3 regions of the Allobosea sp. TBD101 genome follow, and region 1 is predicted to be linked to each of the others. Evidence: predicted binding sites of a transcription regulator. Region 1 holds the regulator's gene; each other region holds the start of a gene.
What was found. Region 1 encodes LexA, which represses DNA repair genes until DNA is damaged. Its sites were predicted from a motif close to TGTTCNNNNTGTGTTCNG; they were not measured.
Positions count from the first base shown of each region.

Region 2: the regulator LexA is predicted to act here: its motif matches at 2,818-2,835, upstream of recA (recombinase RecA).
Region 3: the regulator LexA is predicted to act here: its motif matches at 1,402-1,419, upstream of AC6RIC_RS20550 (PA0069 family radical SAM protein).

Region 1 covers NZ_CM187543.1:3,143,878-3,148,204, forward strand. Annotated here, with positions in the region: gene AC6RIC_RS15415 (molybdopterin molybdotransferase MoeA) at 1-944, shown strand, start outside; gene lexA (transcriptional repressor LexA) at 1,202-1,915, shown strand; gene AC6RIC_RS15425 (ComEC/Rec2 family competence protein) at 1,909-4,206, opposite strand.
Region 2 covers NZ_CM187543.1:2,230,297-2,234,623, reverse strand. Annotated here, with positions in the region: gene cckA (cell cycle histidine kinase CckA) at 1-824, shown strand, start outside; gene AC6RIC_RS10720 (DUF1330 domain-containing protein) at 858-1,280, opposite strand; gene AC6RIC_RS10715 (crotonase/enoyl-CoA hydratase family protein) at 1,280-2,107, opposite strand; gene AC6RIC_RS10710 (TetR/AcrR family transcriptional regulator) at 2,189-2,782, shown strand; gene recA (recombinase RecA) at 2,958-4,004, shown strand; gene alaS (alanine--tRNA ligase) at 4,194-4,327, shown strand, end outside.
Region 3 covers NZ_CM187543.1:4,204,634-4,208,960, reverse strand. Annotated here, with positions in the region: gene rnhB (ribonuclease HII) at 1-73, opposite strand, end outside; gene AC6RIC_RS20550 (PA0069 family radical SAM protein) at 154-1,260, opposite strand; gene AC6RIC_RS20545 (hypothetical protein) at 1,473-1,958, shown strand; gene AC6RIC_RS20540 (hypothetical protein) at 2,109-2,234, shown strand; gene ypfJ (KPN_02809 family neutral zinc metallopeptidase) at 2,368-3,255, opposite strand; gene cydB (cytochrome d ubiquinol oxidase subunit II) at 3,363-4,327, opposite strand, start outside.

The sequences.
Region 1 (4,327 bases):
AAGCCGTGCGCATCTTCACGGGCGCGCCGATGCCTGACGGCGCCGACACGATCCTGATGCAGGAAGATGCCGATGGCGTCGACAGCCCTGTCATTCGCGTCCGCGTGCCGCCTGCCAAGGGCAAATTCCTGCGCGCGGCGGGGCTCGACTTCCACGAGGGCGACGTTTTGCTGTCGGCCGGTCGCGTGCTCGACAGTGCGGCACTCGGCCTCGCCGCAGCGATGGGGCATCCGACTTTGCCGGTCCGGCGGAAGCCGCGCGTCGCGATTCTCGCCACGGGCGACGAGTTGGTGGCGCCGGGCGAGCCGGTCGGCCGCGACCAGATAGTCGCCTCGAACTCGTTTTCGCTCGCCGCTCTCGTCGAGAAGGCCGGCGGCACCGTGCTCGACCTTGGCATCGCCCGCGACGACCATGCCGATCTCGCCGCGAAGATCGCAAGGGCGCGCGCAGCCGATGCCGATGTGCTGATCACGCTCGGCGGCGCCTCGGTCGGCGCGCACGATCTCGTGCAGGAAGCGCTGACGCGGGCCGGCATGACGCTCGGATTCTGGAAGATCGCGATGCGGCCGGGCAAGCCGATGATGACCGGGCGGCTCGGCCGGATGGTCGTGGTCGGGCTGCCGGGCAATCCGGTCTCCTCGATCGTTTGCGGCCATCTCTTCGTGCTGCCCTTGATCGAGGCGCTGCTCGGCATTGCCGATGCCGATCGCGACCGCAGCATTCCCGCCATCCTCGGCCGCAACATGCCCGGCAATGACGAGCGCGAGGACTATCTGCGCTCGGAGCTCACGCTGACGCCGGAAGGCTGGGTCGCGACGCCCTTCGACCGGCAGGATTCCTCGATGCTTGGTACGCTCGCGCGGGCGCAGGCCCTGACGATTCGGCCTGCCCATGCCGCTCCCGCGAAGAAGGGTAATTCCTGCCGTATCCTGCCGCTGCGGTAGAGCGCGCGCTCTTTATTGCCCCCGCGACGTCATTCCGGGCAAGCGAAGCGCAGACCCGGAATCCATCGTAGAACGCCGCGCTCCATGATAGATTCCGGATCGGCGCCGCTGACGCGGCTTGTCCAGAATGACGGCGCGTTTTCCATACGGCTATCTCACGCTTCCGCCACGGCATAGCAGCTTGCGGAACACAAGCAGAACGCGTATGGTGTTCGTGCTTTGTTTCGAATCTGCGCTTTGAGGGGCTGGCGGCGACCATGCTGACACGCAAGCAACACGAACTCCTGCGCTTCATCCAGGAACGCTTGCGCGAAAGTGGCGTGCCGCCCTCCTTCGACGAAATGAAGGACGCGCTCGACCTGCGCTCGAAATCCGGCATCCATCGTCTCATCATGGCGCTGGAGGAGCGCGGCTTCATCCGCCGCCTGCCAAATCGGGCCCGCGCACTCGAAGTCATCAAGATGCCGGACGGGTTCGGCGCCCCGCAGCCGCGCCCGCGCTTCAGCCCGGCCGTCGTGCAGGGCGGTCTCGGCGCCCAGCCGAGCGTCGCCAAGCCCCGGCCAGCAGCGGTCGAGGACGACAGCCGGCATTCCATCGCCATTCCCGTCATGGGCCGGATCGCGGCGGGCACCCCGATCTCGGCGATCCAGAGCCGCAGTCACACCGTCTCGCTGCCGCCGGACATGCTCGGCTCCGGCGAGCATTACGCGCTCGAAGTCCGTGGCGATTCGATGGTGGAGGCCGGCATCCTCGACGGCGATACCGTCGTCATCCGCAAGCAGGACACGGCCAATACCGGCGATATCGTCGTCGCGCTGATCGACGACGAGGAGGCGACGCTGAAGCGCCTGCGCAAGCGTGGCTCCTCGATCGCGCTGGAAGCGGCCAATCCCGCTTATGAGACCCGCGTGCTCGGCCCCGACCGGGTCAAGATCCAGGGCCGCCTCGTCAACCTGATGCGACGCTACTGAAGGCGCTCGACATCGGCGTCGACCTCACTGTCGGAGGCTGATGCAGGCTGCACCGTTGCGGGCTGACCAACCGGCCGGGTTGCCACCTCTGCCGGGCGAGGCTCGCGCCGGCGGGTCCATGGACGGTCGGCTGCGGTCGGCTCCGAGGTTCGGCTGTTCCACCCGGTCGCCGTCCGGTAGAGCGAGGTCGCGCCGTCGCGTGATAGCGCCATCCGCTCGACCAGTCTGGCCTTGCAGGCCCCGCTCCAGGGAATGGCGGTGACGACGAGATCGGCGCGCAGGCAATCCTCGATGATCGCGAGACGCTCGCGCGTGTACGAGATCGTGCGCTTGTCGGTCGTCTGCGCGACGCAGGCCAACCGGTCGCAAGCAACACCGGCACGCAAAGTCGGATCATCGGGCGAGCGGCCGTCGCCATCGGCAGCAAGCCATTGCTGCAGGACGAAGCGACTGGGCTTGCCTGCGATGGCGAGGCGTCCGTCCAGCCCGCGGACGGCCAGCCCCGAGCCGTCGCGCTCGACCAGGATCTCCGGCCGCTCCGGCTCGCCGGCTATGACGACGCCGAAGACCAGCGGCACGGCCGCCAGCCAGCGCCAGGCCGTGGTCCAGAGCGTCAGCCAGAGCAGAGCCATCGCGAAACAGGCCAGCACGGCCGGGCCGAAGGCTGCGACCGTCACGGTGGAATGGTCGATGGTCGCGACCCAGTGCGCGACCTTGAGCACGACGTCGGAAGCCAACCCCATCAAGGCCCAGGCCGGCCAGTCCAGCCCGAACGGATAGGCCAGCACGCCGAACACCGCTGCCGGCATGACGAAAAGCGAGACGAAGGGCAGCGCCATGGCGTTGCCGAGCAGCCCAAACGGGTTGAAGGTCTGGAAGTGATAGGCGCCGAAGGGCGCGGTCGCCGCGGTCGCCAGCATGGTGGTGACGAGGATGCCGAGCGCCGCCGTCCAGATCGGCCCGAGCGGCCAGGGCAATGCCGACGGCGGCTCGCTGCGATCTCTCCGCTCCCAGCGCTCGGCGAAGGCGATCAGCGCCGCGACCGCGCCGAAGGACATCTGGAAGCTTGGCCCGAGCAGCGCTTCCGGCTCGCGCAGCAGCACGATCATGGCGGCGAGCGCGAGGTTGCGCATGCTGAGCGCCGCGCGATCGACCAGGATCGCGCCGAGCATGACCAGCGTCATGATCAGCGAGCGCTCGGTCGCGACGTCGCTGCCGGAGAAGATGCAATAGGCGGTCGCGCCCAGCATGGCCGCCACAGCGGCGAGTTTCTTGACCGGCCAGTGCAACGCCACCGTCTGCGACAGGGCCAGCAGCGCGCGCACCAGCCAGAAGATCGTGCCGGCGGCGAGCACCATGTGCAGGCCGGAGATCGAGACGATGTGATAGATACCGGCGGCACGCAGGTCGTTATTGGTGGCCTCGGTGATCAGGCCGCGCTTGCCGGTGACGAGCGCGGCGGCAACCGCCCCGCCCTGCCCGCCCCCGACCTCGGCGATGCGTTTGGTCAGGGCATTGCGGGCGCGGTCGATCGTCACGTCGATCGCGAGGCGCGCCGGCATCGGATATGGCGGTGCTGCCAGCGCGATCTTGCCGGAGATGCTGCCGACGGCGCCGATCCCGCGAAAGAAGGCGTCGCGGCCGAAATCGTAGCCGCCGGCTCGCGCCGGTCCCGGAGGTGGCAGCAGGCGCGCGGTTGCGACGATGTGGTCCCCCGGTGCGACGGAGCCCTGCCGGATATTGACGCGGACCCGCTTCGGCCGCTGGTCCACCGGCACATTGGCGAGATCGGTGACCAGTATGACGAGCCGCGCGCCACTGTCGCGGGCCTCGACGCTCTCGACGAAGCCGGAGAGCTTGCCGATGCGTGGCCGCTCCAGCATCGGCGCCGCGATATCGGCCGTGCGCCAGACGCCGGCAGCGAAGCCCAGAAAGCCGGCCGCCGCCGCGAGGCAGGTCATCGACGCGAGAGGGCGCCTCCGCAGGGCGAAGGCCGCCGCGCTGCTCAAGCCTAAGCCGAGCAGCGGCGCCCATAATGCCGGCTCACGATCGGCAGCGAAATAGAGCAGGATGCCGGCGCCCATCGCGATCGGCAGCCATAGGAAGGGCCGGCGCCTCTCGACCTCCAGCGCGAAACCCCGCGAGAGATGGAGCCAAAGCTGCCACAGCAACGGGCGAAGATTGGCCGCCAGCGGGGCCATGACGCCGAGCCGTGCCGGCAAGGCATCGGCGCGCGCGCCGCGCCGGCCCTGTGCCAGCCCCTGCCCCTGCCCCGGCGGTGCCGGCTGCATCGCCCGCTCTCCCCCGCCGGCGCTGCGATTTGACCGCTTAGCGTTTCCGGCAAAGCCATGTTACAGGGCGCGCGCCGGTTGTCATGTCACGATCCGGCCCCTTCCCCTGTCTTGCCCCGGA
Region 2 (4,327 bases), 910 kb from region 1:
TCTGGCCGGTCAAGGCCGATCTCGGCCAGCTCGAGCAGGTCATCGTCAACCTCGCCGTCAACGCCCGCGACGCTATGCCGGACGGCGGCAAGCTCGCGGTCCGCACCCGCAACGTCGCCCGCGAGGACTGCGCCTCCTTCGGCCACGAGGCCCTGCCGGCCGACGATTACGTGCTGCTGGAGGTCGAGGATACCGGCACCGGCATCCCTCAGGAGCATCTCGACAAGATCTTCGAGCCGTTCTTCACCACCAAGGAGGTCGGCAAGGGCACCGGTCTCGGCCTCTCCATGGTCTACGGCATCGTCAAGCAGACCGGCGGCTACGTCTTCGTCGACTCGACCATCGGCAAGGGCACGGCCTTCCAGATCTTCCTGCCGCGCCATATGCCGAGCCAGGAGGAGATCGCCGCCGAGGCCGCCGCCAAGGAGGCGCCGAAGAAGCTCGCCGCCGACCATACCGGCGCCGGCGTCATCCTGCTGGTCGAGGACGAGGACGCGGTGCGCGCGCTCAACGCCCGCATGCTGGTCTCGCGCGGATACACCGTCCACGAGGCAGCCTCCGGCGTCGAGGCGCTCGACCTCTTCCTGCAGAACGACGGCAAGATCGATCTCGTCGTCTCCGACGTGGTGATGCCGGAAATGGACGGCCCGACGCTGCTCGGCGAATTGCGCAAGCGCAACCCGAACACCAAGGTCGTCTTCGTCTCCGGCTATGCGGAGGAAGCCTTCCGCAAGAACCTGCCGGAAGGCGAGGAATTCCACTTCCTGCCCAAGCCCTTCACGATGAAGCAGCTCGTCGAGACGGTGAAGGCGGCGATGGGCTAAAGGCCGGCGACCTCACGGCCGCCAGCCCTGGCTTCAGGCGTTTGAGAAGCGCGAGCCCGCAACGCTCGCGCCGTATCGTACGAGCCGGCAGTCCCTCACGGCCGCCAGTCGGTGTTGCATCGCCTCACGGTAGACGGGATCGCGAAACAGCGCCGCGAAAGCCTCGACGCTTGGATATTCGGCGATGAAGCAGACATCCCAATTCTCTGCTTCAGGCCCGATCAGCATCTGCTCAAAGCGGCCCCGCCACAGGATGCGCCCACCCAACCGCGCCAGGACCGGCTCGCTGATCCGGCCGTAGGCGGAGAAGGCCTCGACCCCAGATCCACCTCGCCCGTCAGGATACTGCGCCAGCTCATGCAGGCGAATCAGGTTGAGCATCTGGACCGGCCCCGCCCTGTCCGCAGCGCGGAAGGCGGCCAAGCTCTCGCGTGAAAAGGTGGTATGGTCCGTCATCACGCCTCTCCCCGTCCCGCAGTCCGCGACCAGGAGCCGATATAGCGCGGAGCGCGCCGCCCCATCCACGCGTCCAGCCCCTCACGCAGGTCCGCGGTCGGTGCAATGCGTGCGAACTGCTCGCTCTCGATCAAGAGCCCTTCGCCGATGCTGGCATTGATGCCACGGGTGACCGCCGCCAGGATACTGGCCGTCGCCAACGGGGAATGCCGCATGATCCGCTGGGCCAGTTCATGCGCTGCCGGCAGCAGGTCATGATGCGCCGCGACGTGATTGACCAACCCCAGCTCCAGCGCCCGCGCAGCTGGGAAGGGATCCCCGGTCAGGAGCAGCTCCAGCGCGCGCTTTCGGCCGGCCAGCCGCGGCAGGCGCTGCGTCCCACCGAAGGTCGGCGGCATGCCGAGATTGATCTCCGGCTTGGCGAAGGTCGCCCGCTCGCTCGCGATGGCGAGCGAAACCGCTTCTGTAATTTCGCAGCCGCCGCCATAGGCGAGACCGTTCACTGCGGCGATCACCGGCTTGCAGAACGCTTCCAGCCGTGCGGTCAGCCGTTGGCCGCGCCGAACGAAGTCGCGCACCGCGGTCTCCGGGCTCGAGGCGACGCTGCCTGAGAACTGGGGAATGTCGCCCCCCGCGGAAAAGGCGCGTTCCCCGGCGCCCGTCAGGATGACGACACGAATGGCCGGGTCGTCCTCGATGACGTCGAGATGGGCGAGCAGTCGGTCGATCAACTCGTAGCTCAGCGCATTGAGCTTGTCGGGCCGGTTAAGTGTCAGCGTGGCGATTCCGCCAGTGCTGGCGAAGAGAACGGGATCATGGTCAGGCATGAAAACCTCCTGGGTCATCGACCGCGGAAGGCTGTCTGCTCGGCTCTGTCATGTATACTACCTATACGGTATACCTCGATCATGAAGAAGCCCGACAGCCCTACCCGCAAGCGCATCGTCGATGCCGCCAGCCGGCTCTTCTATGATGAGGGAATCCGCGCGGTCAGCGTCGACTCGGTCGCAGCAAAGGCCGGGGTGACCAAGCGTACGCTCTATTATCATTTCGAGAGCAAGGACGATCTCGTCGCAGCCTATCTCGACGCGCGCGACCAGCCCAATCTCGCCCTCATGGCGCGGTGGTTCGACGAAGCCGACGGGGGACTGCCGGACAAAATCGAAGCGATCTTCCGTCAGCTCGCCCGCTCGGCGCGCCATCCGCGCTGGAAGGGCTGCGGCTTTCTGCGTACCGCCGCCGAACTCGCCCCGCTGCCCGGCCACCCCGCCGTCAGAATCGGCGCGCGCCACAAGGCCGGCTTCGAGGCCTGGCTCGCCGGCGCCTGCGCGGCGGGCGGCATCCCGCCCTCAGCCGAGCTGGCCCGCCAGGTCGTCCTGCTGATGGACGGTGCGTTCTCCATTATGCTGGTGCATCGCGACCCCGGCTATATCGAAGCGGCGGGCCGGGCGGCAGCAGCACTGGCGCGAGCAGCGCAGTCCCCTGGGACAAGCGCTCCATAACGCCCAGCAACCGCCTCCTGACAGGAACTGACATCGAGAACAAAAAAAGAACTTGCCGACAGGAACAAAGCGTGACCATTCTCATGTCAAGACGCATTGAGATGTCCCCGTCGCCCTGCCATAAGGAGCCCGAAACGTGAATCAGGCGAATCTCAAACTCGTGGAAGGCTCCTCGATGGACAAGGCCAAGGCGCTGGATGCGGCGCTCTCCCAGATCGAACGCGCCTTCGGCAAAGGCTCGATCATGCGGCTCGGCAAGAACCCGCAGGCGATCGAGATCGAGACGATTTCGACCGGTTCGCTCGGCCTCGACATCGCGCTCGGCGTCGGCGGCCTGCCCAAGGGCCGCGTCATCGAGATCTACGGGCCGGAATCCTCGGGCAAGACCACGCTGGCGCTGCACACCATCGCCGAGGCCCAGAAGAAGGGCGGCGTTTGCGCCTTCGTCGATGCCGAACATGCGCTCGACCCGGTCTATGCCCGCAAGCTCGGCGTCAATCTCGACGACCTGCTGATCTCGCAGCCCGATACCGGCGAGCAGGCACTTGAAATCACCGACACGCTCGTCCGCTCCGGCGCGATCGACGTGCTCGTGGTCGACTCCGTCGCGGCGCTGACGCCCCGCGCCGAGATCGAGGGCGAGATGGGCGACGTCCAGCCGGGCCTCCAGGCCCGCCTGATGAGCCAGGCCCTGCGCAAGCTCACCGCCTCGATCTCGCGCTCGAACTGCATGGTCATCTTCATCAACCAGATTCGCATGAAGATCGGCGTGATGTACGGTTCGCCGGAGACCACGACCGGCGGCAACGCGCTCAAGTTCTATGCTTCGGTGCGCCTCGACATCCGCCGCGTCTCGACGCTGAAGGAGCGCGACGAGGCGACCGGCAACCAGGTTCGCGTCAAGGTCGTCAAGAACAAGGTCGCGCCGCCCTTCAAGCAGGTCGAGTTCGACATCATGTTCGGCGAGGGCATCTCGAAGGTCGGCGAACTGATCGATCTCGGCGTCAAGGCCGGCATGGTCGAGAAGGCCGGCGCGTGGTTCTCCTTCGACAGCCAGCGCCTTGGCCAGGGCCGCGAGAACGCCAAGACCTTCCTCAAGACCAACCCGGACGTCGCCGCCAAGATCGAAGCGACGATCCGCCAGAATTCCGGCCTCGTCGCCGACCGCATCCTCGATCAGGCGGACCCGACCGCGGACGATCTCGACGAAGGCGAGGCCTGAGACGGCCTTCCCGATCCGGAACGAATGCGAAGGCGGCCCTCCGGGCCGCCTTTTCGTTTCAGAGTAAGGCCTTGCGGCTGGTGCGCTGCATCAAGCTTTCTGGACAGGCGCCAACCGCCTGACTAGAACCGGTTCTTCCCGCCGAGCGCGAGCCCGGCCTCCTGCCCAAGATCAGAGCGCAAAAGAGCGATGAGCGGCGTCAACGATATCCGGTCGACCTTCCTCGACTACTTCAAGTCCCAGGGCCACGAGATCGTGCCGTCGAGCCCACTCGTGCCGCGCAACGACCCGACGCTGATGTTCGCCAATTCGGGCATGGTGCA
Region 3 (4,327 bases), 1.1 Mb from region 1:
CCTCGTCGATGCCGGCGAGCGGCCACAGGCCTTGGGCGATGGCGGAGGTCTCGCGGCTGAAATCGGCGGGCATGGCGGGGTTATGCAGCAGGTCAGGTCGCCGGGCCAGAGCGGTGGAGGCGTGCTCCACCGCTGAGAGCCATGAACCGTTCCTCAAAACAGGCTCAGCTGCGCTTTCTCCTTCTCAGGCTTCACGAAAAGATCCGTCCGCAACCGGCGGCGCGTCGTGTTGAAGCCGATGCGCTCGGCAGCCATCTCGAAGCGCCGCCCGATCATCCAGGCATAGGGGCCGGAGCCGACCATGCGCTGGCCCCATTGCGAATCGTAATCCTTGCCGCCGCGCGTCGAGCGGATCAGCGACATCACATGCCGGAGCTTGTCGGGATGGTGCGTCAGCAGCCATTCCTGCACGATGTCGCGCACTTCGAGCGGCAGCCGGAGCAGGACGTAGCCGGCAGCCTCGGCGCCCGCCGCCTTCGCTGCGTCGAGGATGCGTTCGATCTCATGCTCGTTGATCGCCGGGATGATCGGCGCGACCAGCACCGTGACCGGAATGCCGGCCTCGGAGAGCTTGCGGATCGTCTCCAGCCGCTTGGCGGGCGAGGCGGCGCGCGGCTCCATGCCGCGTGCGGTCTTGGGATCGAGCGTCGTTACGGAAAGCGCGACCTTGACCAAACCCTTCTCCGCCATCGGCGCGAGAATATCGATGTCGCGCTGCACCAGCGCCGATTTCGTGACGATGCCGACCGGGTGGTTGAACTTCGCCAGCACCTCCAGGATCTGCCGCATGATCCTGAGCTTCTTCTCGATCGGCTGGTAGGCGTCGGTATTGGTACCGATCGCGATCGTGCGCGGTTGGTAGGATGGCGAGGAGAGTTCCTTCTCCAGCAGCGCCGCCGCATCGGGCTTGGCCGTCAGCTTGCTCTCGAAATCGAGCCCCGGCGACAGGCCGAGATAGGCATGGGTCGGCCGGGCGAAGCAGTAGACGCAGCCATGCTCGCAGCCGCGATAGGGGTTGATCGAGCGGTCGAAGGAGATATCGGGCGAGTCGTTGCGCGTGATGATGGTGCGCGCCTTCTCATAGGCGATCTCGGTCGAGAACGGCGGCAGCTCCTCCAGCGAGCCCCAGCCGTCGTCGTCGGCGACGCGTTGCTCGGCCTCGTAGCGGCCGCCCGGATTGATCGTGGCGCCGCGGCCGCGCCGCCTGTCGGGATCGATGCGGTGACCGGCATAGGCCATCGGGTCGGCCGGTGCGACCATGGGCGCCGAGACGCTCAGCTCCCTGTCGGCCCGCCGCAGGGGCTGGGCCGCCGGGAAGGGCCGGGAAGTGGGTCTGGCCTGTGGCATGGTTTTCGAACCGGGTCGCGCACCGGGAATCGGTGCCTTTTGGTCTCATGTAGAGTGAACATATAGAGAACAAAAGGCAAGCGGCGGGATTGTGGCATGCTGCGTTGCGGCATAGGGTTTTGCTCATGCTCACAGCCGTGATCCGCAGCGATGGTTCCCAGCAGGCGCTTGCCGCGACGCTTGCGGTGCTGATTCCGGCGGTCGCCGAGGGCTTTCTCGGCCATGCGGTCATCGTCGACACGACGGGCTCGCCCGAGACCGAGCGGGCGGCCGACGCGACCGGTGCCCGCTATCTGCGTGCCGACAAGAACAGCGCCTGGCGCAATGGCGCCGCCGGGGCCCGCGGCGATCGCCTCGTTCTGTTCGAGGCCGGCGATGTGCCGCAGGCCCATTGGGTCCAGGCGGTGGAGCGCCATTTGCTGCTCGCAGCGGGGAAGCCGGCCCTGATTCCGTCGCGCGGGGTTGCCGCATCGCTGCGCGAGCGGGTCGCCTTCTCTATGGGCGCGCGCGCGCTCGGGGCAGGGCTGGTCATGCCAAAGGCGATGGCGCTGGTCGGCCGTCTAGACCGGGCTCCGGTGCGACTGCCGGTCCAGCGGGAACGGGCGGGCTAGGCCGTTTCGGCAAGCTGCGATGTCCTGGATTCGTTATGCCTGGAATGCATGGCTGGGCGCATTTTTCTCGGAAACTTGTGCGATGCAGCATAAGTTCGTATGTAGACGATTGCCAAAGCACCTCCCTCAGACCCTCGAAAGGAGAGACCCATGCTTGAACGGCACGATCCCTGTTCTGCGTTCGAAGCCGAGCGCGACGAGGACAAGCGCGAGGAACAGCAGGAGGACGAGGATACGTTCTCGCCTCGCGTGCATCAGGAAGGATTCTGGAGCTGAAGGCTCCATGAAAACGAAGCGGAGGGCTGGATTTCAGCCCTCCGCGCCGAATGTTGGAAGTCGCGGGCCCGGTTCGGGCCCGTTCTGTTTCCGGGTCTTGCCGGAATGGCCGCCCGGGACAGCGGGTGTCGCGTCAGACCGGGTTCCGGAACGTATCGCAGCGCTGCATCGAGCCCGACTGGAAGCCGACATTGAACCAGCGCGTGCGCTGCGCCGAGGAGCCGTGCGTGAAGGAATCGGGCACGACCACGCCCCGCGACGCCTGCTGCAGCTTGTCGTCGCCGATCGCCGCAGCCGAGCGCAGCGCTTCCTCGATATCGCCCTGGTCGAGCCGGCCCATGGCCTGGATGTTGTGGGCCCAGACACCGGCGAAGCAGTCGGCCTGCAACTCGATCCGGACCGAGATCGCGTTCGCGTCGCGCTCGGAGGAGCGCTCGCGGAGCTGATTGGCCTTGGGCAGGATGCCGAGCAGGTTCTGAATGTGGTGGCCGACCTCGTGGCCGACGACATAGGCATAGGCGAAGTCGCCGCCGCCGCCGAGCTTGCGCTGCATCTCCTGGAAGAAGGAGGTGTCGAGATAGACCTTCTTGTCGACCGGGCAATAGAACGGCCCCATCGCCGATTGCGCGGTGCCGCAGCCCGAGCGATCGACGCCGGAGAACAGCACGAGCCGGGGGGGCTGATAGCGGGTATTGGCCTGCTGCGGCAGGATCTTCGACCAGACATCCTCGTTCTGCGCCAGAACGGCCGAGACGAAGCGGCCCATCTCGTCCTGTGGCGGGCCGGAGGACCGGCGCGTCTCCTGCGTCTGCGGGCGTCCGCCGATGCCGCCGATCAGTTCGGCGCCGCCGATGAGCAGGCGCGGGTCGATGCCGAGAGCCCAGCCGAGCAGGCCGAGCACCACCATCGTGCCGATGCCGACGCCGCCGCGTCCGCCGGGCATGCCGGCGAAGCCGCCGCCACCACCGCTGCCGCGCCGGTCCTCGAGATTGTCGGACTGGCGGTAATCTTCCCACTGCATGAAGGCATCCCTGGCGAAGCTCCCCCGCAATCTCGCCGGGAGATGCGGGGAACTCAAGTCGTCATTGCAGGCTGCTCCTGAACGCCCGGTGACTGCGGAGGTTCCGCTCAGTGGTAGCCGCTGTCGATCCTGACCTTGCCGCGGAAGGTCCAGTACACGAAGGCGGTATAGAACAGGATCATCGGCAGCAGGAAGGCGACGCCGATCAGCACGAAGATATGGGAGGACGGCGCGGCCGCCGCATCCCAGATCGTCACCGAGGGCGGTACGAGATAGGGGAAGTTCGAGATCGACAGCCCGAGGAAGCAGAGCAGGAAGATCGCGATGGTGAAGGCGAAGGGCGTGAATTCATGCGCGCCGTGGAGCCGCTTCCAGGCCATGTAGCCGCAGAACGCCGTCAGCACCGGGAAGGGCCATAGCAGGGCGAGATTGCCCGGCGTGAACCAGCGCTCGGCGATGCGCGGATGCGCGAGGGGCGTCCACAGCGAAACCAGCGCGGCGAAGCCCATCAGCGCCAGCAGCAACGTCCTGGCCTGCCGGCGTGCCCGCTCCGCGACCGGGCCTTCGGTCTTGAAGATCAGCCAGGTCGCGCCGAGCAGGGCATAGCCCACCACAACGCCGAGGCCGCACATCACGGTGAAGGGCGTCAGCCAGTCGAACGGGCCGCCGGCGAACTGGCCGTTCGCGACCGTGACGCCCTGGATCAGCCCGCCGAGGATCAGCCCCTGCGAGAAGGCGGCGACTGTGGAGCCGAGCCAGAAGGCGAGGTCCCAGCGGTGGTGATGCGGCTTGGCGACCCAGCGGAACTCGAAGGCGACGCCGCGGAAGATCAGCGCCAGCAGCATCAGGATGACCGGGATGTAGAAGGCGGGCATGATGATGGCATAGGCCTGCGGGAAGGCGACCCAGAGCCCGCCGCCGCCCAGCACCAGCCAGGTTTCGTTGCCGTCCCAGAACGGCGCGACCGAATTCATCATCTGGTCGCGCTCGCCCTCGTCCTTCGTCGTCGGGAAGAGGATGGCGATGCCGAGGTCGAAACCGTCGAGCACGACATAGAGCATCACGGCGGTGC